Amycolatopsis mediterranei: one gene and its partner. The protein of the gene in region 1 interacts with the protein of each later gene in a pairwise test. Links are inferred from orthologs where the notes say so. Each region holds a gene or a part of one and is shown on either strand. Other genes may lie near its edges.

Region 1 (3,237 bases):
TCGAGCAGTGCGACTCGTGCACACAGGAGGTCGCCGAGCTGCGGGCGACGGCGGCCCGGCTGGGCGCGGCGATGGCCGAAGAGCCGCCGCCGGGGTTCAAGGACCGCGTCATGACCGCCATGCACGCCACCCGCCAGCTGCCGCCGCGCACCCGGCCCGGTGCGCCGGAGCGGCACCGCCGCTCGGTGCGGGCCCCGCGCTGGGCGGTCGTCGTGTCGGCCGCGGCGGCCGTCGTCGGGCTCGCCGCGGGCGGGGTGTTCGGCGGGATCGCGCTGACCCAGCAGCAGGAGCTGCAGGCCGCCCAGAGCCGCCTCGACCAGGCGAAACAGCAGTTCGCGCCGGTGGCGGCGCTGCTCGCGGCACCGGACGCGAAGACCGCGCACGGCGAGGCGCCGACCGGCGGCGGCGTCACGGTCGTCCTGTCGCGGTCGCTCAACCGGGTGATGGTGATGGACGCCGGCCTGCCGTCGCAGCCGGGCGGGAAGGTCTACGAAGCCTGGCTGATCACCGGCGCGGCCGCGCCGCGCCCGGCCGGGGTGATCGCGGCGGCGGACCGGGGCGGCCTGGTCGTGGCGGACGGCGTCGCCGGCGCCGACAAGGTCGCGGTGAGCGTCGAACCGCCCGGTGGATCGGCCACCGGAACACCCACGGAAGTCCTCATGAGCATGCCCGTCCCCGCCTGATCCGGTGGCCATACCAGATCGGGCCGGGACGGTGCCGGGGGCCCGTCGCTCTTGCGCGCTCGAACGTGTTGTGGCAAAACACCTTTGCGACACACGGCGTGCCTACTGGATTAGAGCCTGCCTGGTGCCTACCGTCCTGCCTAACGTCGGCGGTTGACATAACTCTCGATCTGGGGTTGAGGTTGAGGGTTGATCACCGGCGGCGGGCTGTACGGGCACAACGATCAGGAAGGCGGACTTCGATGACGCCCCCGCACAACTACCTTGCGGTGATCAAGGTGGTCGGCATCGGCGGTGGCGGCGTGAACGCCGTGAACCGCATGATCGAGGTCGGCCTCAAGGGTGTCGAGTTCATCGCGGTGAACACCGACGCCCAGGCACTGCTCATGTCCGACGCCGACGTCAAGCTGGACATCGGCCGCGAACTGACCCGCGGCCTCGGCGCGGGCGCCGCCCCCGAGGTCGGCCAGAAGGCCGCCGAAGACCACCGTGAAGAGATCGAAGAGGTCATCAAGGGCGCCGACATGGTGTTCGTGACGGCCGGTGAAGGCGGCGGCACGGGCACCGGTGGCGCACCGGTCGTGGCGCAGATCGCCCGCAAGCTGGGCGCGCTGACCATCGGCGTCGTGACCCGCCCGTTCACCTTCGAGGGCAAGCGGCGCGGCAAGCAGGCCGAAGACGGCATCCAGTCGCTGCGCAACGAGTGCGACACCCTCATCGTGATCCCGAACGACCGGCTGCTGCAGCTCGGCGACATCGGCGTCTCGCTGATGGACGCGTTCCGCTCCGCGGACGAGGTGCTGCTCTCCGGTGTCCAGGGCATCACCGACCTGATCACCACGCCGGGCCTGATCAACCTCGACTTCGCCGACGTCAAGAGCGTCATGTCCGGCGCGGGCTCCGCGCTGATGGGCATCGGCTCGGCGCGCGGCGAGGGCCGGGCCATCCAGGCCGCGGAGAAGGCGATCAACTCGCCGCTGCTGGAGGCGTCGATGGACGGCGCCCACGGTGCGCTGCTGTCCATCGCGGGCGGCTCCGACCTGGGCCTGTTCGAGATCAACGAGGCCGCGTCGCTGGTCCAGGAGTCCGCGCACCCGGACGCGAACATCATCTTCGGCACGATCATCGACGACTCCCTCGGCGACGAGGTCCGCGTCACGGTGATCGCGGCCGGGTTCGACGCCGGCGCGCCGACGCACAAGAAGCTGGACCCGTCGACGTTCGGTTCCGGCTCGCGCGGGTCGTCCACCGCGTCGGCTTCGGCCGGCCAGGTCTCGAACTCGCAGTCGCCGCCGTCGGGCGCCACCCCGGTGCCGTCCGCGGGCAGCTCCGGCTACCCGGTGGCGCCGCCGCGGTCGCACTCGCCGCTGCCGTCGGCCGGCGGCAACCAGCCCTCGGGCGGGCTCCCGCAGCCCGGCGGCGGTTCGCGCGGCTACTCGCCGCTCGGCTCCAACGCGACCCAGGGCAGCCTGCCCGGGCGCGCGATGCCGGTGCACGACGACCCGTCGGACGACGAGGTCGACGTCCCGCCGTTCATGCGGCGCTAGCCACACCTCTGAAGGCCATCGCCCGCGAACTAGAGTCGTGGGTGGTGGCCTTCAGTGATGTTCAGGAGGATTTCGTGCGGGTGCGGCGAGTGGTCACGACCAGGGCGGGCGGCGCGTCACGGCCCCCCTACGACACCTTCAACCTGGGCGACCACGTCGGCGACGACGAGGGCAACGTCTTCGCCAACCGCAAGCGCCTGGCCGCCGAGCTGGGCCTGGCCGAGGACGAGCTGGCCTGGATGGAGCAGGTCCACGGCCGCACGGCGACGATCGTGGACGGCTCGGAAACCACCGCGGCGGAGGCGACCGACGCCCTGGTGACCGCGACCCCGGGCGTCGCGCTCGTGGTGCTGGTCGCCGACTGCGTCCCGATCCTGCTGGCCGACGCCGAGGCCGGGGTGGTCTCGGCGGTGCACGCGGGCCGGGTGGGCACGCGGGTCGGCGTCGTCGCGGCCGCGGTCGAGGCCATGCGGAAGCTGGGCGCCGAGCCGCACCGGATCGAGGCCCTGCTCGGCCCGGCGATCTGCGGCGACTGCTACGAGGTCCCCGCCGCCATGGCCGCCGACGTCGAGAAACACGTCCCCGGCAGCGCGTGCAAGACCCGCACGGGCACCCCCGGCCTCGACCTGCGCGCCGGGCTCTGGCGGCAGCTGGCCGACCTCGGCGTCGGCAAGATCGGCGTCGACCCGCGCTGCACGAACGAGGACAAGACACTGTTCAGCTACCGGCGCGACGGGACCACCGGGCGGATCGCGGGCATCACCTGGATCGAGGCGTGACCTCCCGGAAGGCCGAGCTGGCCGAGAACCTGGCCGAGGTCGAGGAGCGGATCGCCGCCGCCTGCCGCGCCGCCGGGCGCGCGCGGGACGAGGTCAAGCTGATCGCGATCACGAAGACCTTCCCCGCGTCCGACGTCGCGCTGCTGGCCGAGCTCGGCGTCACCGACGTCGGCGAGAACCGCGACCAGGAGGCCGGGCCGAAGGCCGCCGAGGTCGCCGCCCGGCTGC
Region 2 (3,136 bases), 1.0 Mb from region 1 along the record:
GCGTCACGGGTTTCGGGCAGTCGGGGTCGCTCGAGGACGTCTACCGCTACCACGGCATCGACACGGACGCGATCATCCGGGCCGCGCTCGACGCCGTCAGCTGAAGGTGGCGCCGCCGAGCATGGCGTCCATCTTGGCGTCCCAGCCGGGGAAGGACCCGTACTGGACGACCAGGATCCGGCTGGTCGGCAGCCACCACATCCGGACCTGGTTGTTCTGCGCCGAGTTCTCGCAGGTGACCTTCCAGCGGCCGTACTCGGCGTTCTTGGGGCCGATCGGCGCGAAGCCGGAGTCGAGGAGGGTGCTGCCGGTGGCCTCCGTGGCCTTGCCGGGCGGCGACGCGGGGGTGATGCAGGTCGGCAGGTCCGTGCCGGTGTACCAGCCGAAGGGCCGCTTCGTGCTCGGGAGGTTGATCGGCGTGCCGGCGTCCGGCTTGCGCAGGTTCACGACCCGCGCTTCGCAGGCCACGGCGCCTTCGCTGATGCAGCCGTCCAGCAGGCCGTCCGGGCTGTGCTCGGTGTAGGTCGCGCCGGCCGGCAGGGTCAGGTGCAAGGACCCCACGGTGGCGCGCGGCCCGCTCGGCGTGCTCGGCGCGGGCGGGCCGTCGGCCGGGGTGCTGCAGGCGGCAGCGCTCAGGATGACCGCGACAGCCAGGACGAGGTGCCGGAAGGACACGCGCTCACCTCTTTCGTCGGACGCCGGTTTTCACGTCGTCGATCATCCCTCCGGGTGGCGCGGCTCCACCGACCGGGGGCGGTCCGTGACCGGGAGTACACCGGGCCGGGGTGGTGCGGGCGGTGCCGGTGGGCGCGTGGGACACTGGTCCGGTTATGACTGCCCTTCCCCTCGTCTTCGACGCGCCCAAGCGCGGCCTGCCGCCGCGCCACCTCGCCGACCTGTCGGTGTCCGAGCGCGCGGCCGCGGTCGCCGAGCTGGGGGAGAAACCGTTCCGCGCGAAGCAGCTGTCGAACCACTACTTCTCCCGGCTGACGGTGGACCCGGAGGAGATGACGGACATCCCGGCGGCGTCCCGGCAACGGCTGGTCGCCGACCTGATGCCGACGCTGCTGACCGAGGTCCGCGCGCTGGCGGCCGACGACGGCGCGACGCGCAAGACGCTGTGGCGCGCCCACGACGGCACGCTCCTGGAGAGCGTCCTGATGCGCTACCCGGACCGCGCGACGCTGTGCATCTCGAGCCAGGCGGGCTGCGGCATGGCGTGCCCGTTCTGCGCGACCGGCCAGGGCGGCCTCGACCGGAACTTGTCGACGGCGGAGATCGTCGACCAGGTCCGCTCGGCGGCGGCGGTCATGCGCGACGGCGCGATGCCGGGTGGTCCGGGCCGGCTGTCGAACATCGTCTTCATGGGGATGGGCGAGCCGCTCGCCAACTACAAGCGTGTGGTGGCCGCGGTCCGGCGGATCACGGATCCCGCGCCCGGTGGCCTGGGGATCGGGCAGCGTTCGGTGACGGTGTCGACGGTGGGTCTCGCGCCGGCGATCCGGAAGCTGGCGGACGAGAAGATGCAGGTGCGGCTGGCGGTGTCGTTGCACACGCCGGATGACGAGCTGCGGGACACCTTGGTCCCGGTGAACGAGCGGTGGTCGGTGGACGAGGTGCTGTCGGCTGCCCGGTACTACGCGGACACGTCCGGGCGGCGGGTGTCTATTGAGTATGCGTTGATCCGGGACATCAACGATCAGCCGTGGCGGGCGGAGTTGCTGGCGAAGCGGTTGCGGAAGCACTTGGGTCAGCTGGTGCACGTCAACGTGATTCCGTTGAATCCGACGCCGGGTTCGAAGTGGGATGCGTCGCCGAAGCCGGTGGAGCGGGAGTTCGTGCGGCTGGTGAACGCCGGGGGAGTAGCGTGCACGGTGCGTGACACGCGCGGCCAGGAGATTGCCGCGGCCTGTGGCCAGCTGGCCGCTGAAGGCTGAGTTTTTTCGTTTCGGTTATGGAGAAATCGTCGTGATGTATGCGCCCAGCCTGTTGGACCCGGCTGCGGAATCGTTGAAGCTGGCGGATTTCCGCGGCGCGACCCAGGTGGCTCGGGAGGCGCGGACGTTGCTGGGTGAGCGGTTCAGCTCGGTGACGTTCATGTACGTGCTGATGCGGGCGTTCGAGGTCGAGTACACCGCGGCGTGTGACGCTTCGCGGTGGCATGAGTTCCATGGTGGACCGCGGGCGCTTTCGGACGCTGATCTGGAGAAGCTGCTCGCTCCCTGGCTTGATCGCTGACCAGCGGTTCAGCCGCTCCGGTAGAGGGGTTCGCCCTGGACGGCGAGCACCAAACTAATTCGTTCGTCGAGCCTGCCGTGGCTTGCCCAGCGGTGAGCGGCAGGCCGGTGATGCCGCCGCCGGTGACCGTGCCGGTCTGGTCAGCGATGAACGGGTAGGCCTGAAACGCGCGAGCCGCGGGGGCGGCGGCGCGCTGGAACATTGCCTCCAGAGCCGGGAGTGCGTCGACGCGGAGAGCGATCGCGGACAGGCTCAGCGGCGTATGGCTGCGGCGCACCTGGTTGGCCTTGTCTCCATCGATGGCGTGTGCAATCAAGGACAGCGAGACAACCGCCACGACGAGGTAGTGTTGTGACCACTGTGGACGGTGCAAAGCAGTACGCTCAGTGCGGTCGTGGCGGCCGCGCGATCAGCACGTAACGGCTGATCAGTCCGACGTTGCAGGCCACGCCCGCCCATCCCGCATCCCTCGCAGCCGACTGCTGCTGCTCGTCCTGCGCAGCAGCAGGACGAGCAGAGCGATGGTCGGACTACCCGCGATGACGGCAATGACCGACCACAGGCCGCCGGGCGCGGCGACGGAAAGCCGCCAGTCAGGGTCGAGGCGGCCGTCGCCCCGGACTGCGTTCCGGCGGGCTTGGTGAGCCAGCAGGTCGCGAGAGGATGACCGCGCCGGCTGCGGCGGGGGCGACGACGTGGAGCCAGGATTCCTTGCGCAGCCATGTGATGAAGCCGATCAGGAACCAGATCGGCAACGCGGCACCGAAGCTCGGACAGCCCAGCGCAGCAGCCGGCGTACGCGCCGATCGTGCGGCCGTGGTGAGCGCAGGCGAGCGCAATCGTGCAGAACGTCACCGCGGGGACCCGACTGATGCCGTTCGCGCTCTGCAGCCACAGT

Evidence for each region.
Region 2: the proteins of ftsZ (region 1) and rlmN interact in binary tests that used the Escherichia coli proteins (3 or more experiments, as listed by UniProt). The link is inferred for Amycolatopsis mediterranei from one-to-one orthologs.

Annotation. Positions count from the first base shown.
Region 1 is NZ_CP100416.1:3,253,362-3,256,598, forward strand. What follows is about bases 153-3,077. They hold ftsZ (cell division protein FtsZ), read left to right. Parts: upstream 153-925; coding sequence 926-2,230; downstream 2,231-3,077. Other genes in these bases: ISP_RS15530 (anti-sigma factor), read left to right, coding at 153-683; pgeF (peptidoglycan editing factor PgeF), read left to right, coding at 2,305-3,009; ISP_RS15545 (YggS family pyridoxal phosphate-dependent enzyme), read left to right, coding at 3,006-3,077. Also shown: more of ISP_RS15530, read left to right, coding at 1-152; more of ISP_RS15545, read left to right, coding at 3,078-3,237. UniProt on the Escherichia coli protein: Essential cell division protein that forms a contractile ring structure (Z ring) at the future cell division site. The regulation of the ring assembly controls the timing and the location of cell division.
Region 2 is NZ_CP100416.1:2,218,897-2,222,032, forward strand. Bases 60-2,883 are described here. They hold rlmN (dual-specificity RNA methyltransferase RlmN), read left to right. Parts: upstream 60-830; coding sequence 831-1,937; downstream 1,938-2,883. Other genes in these bases: ISP_RS10585 (transketolase-like TK C-terminal-containing protein), read left to right, coding at 60-104; ISP_RS10590 (hypothetical protein), read right to left, coding at 97-675; ISP_RS10600 (hypothetical protein), read left to right, coding at 1,972-2,238. Outside these bases: more of ISP_RS10585, read left to right, coding at 1-59; ISP_RS10605 (hypothetical protein), read left to right, coding at 2,902-3,136.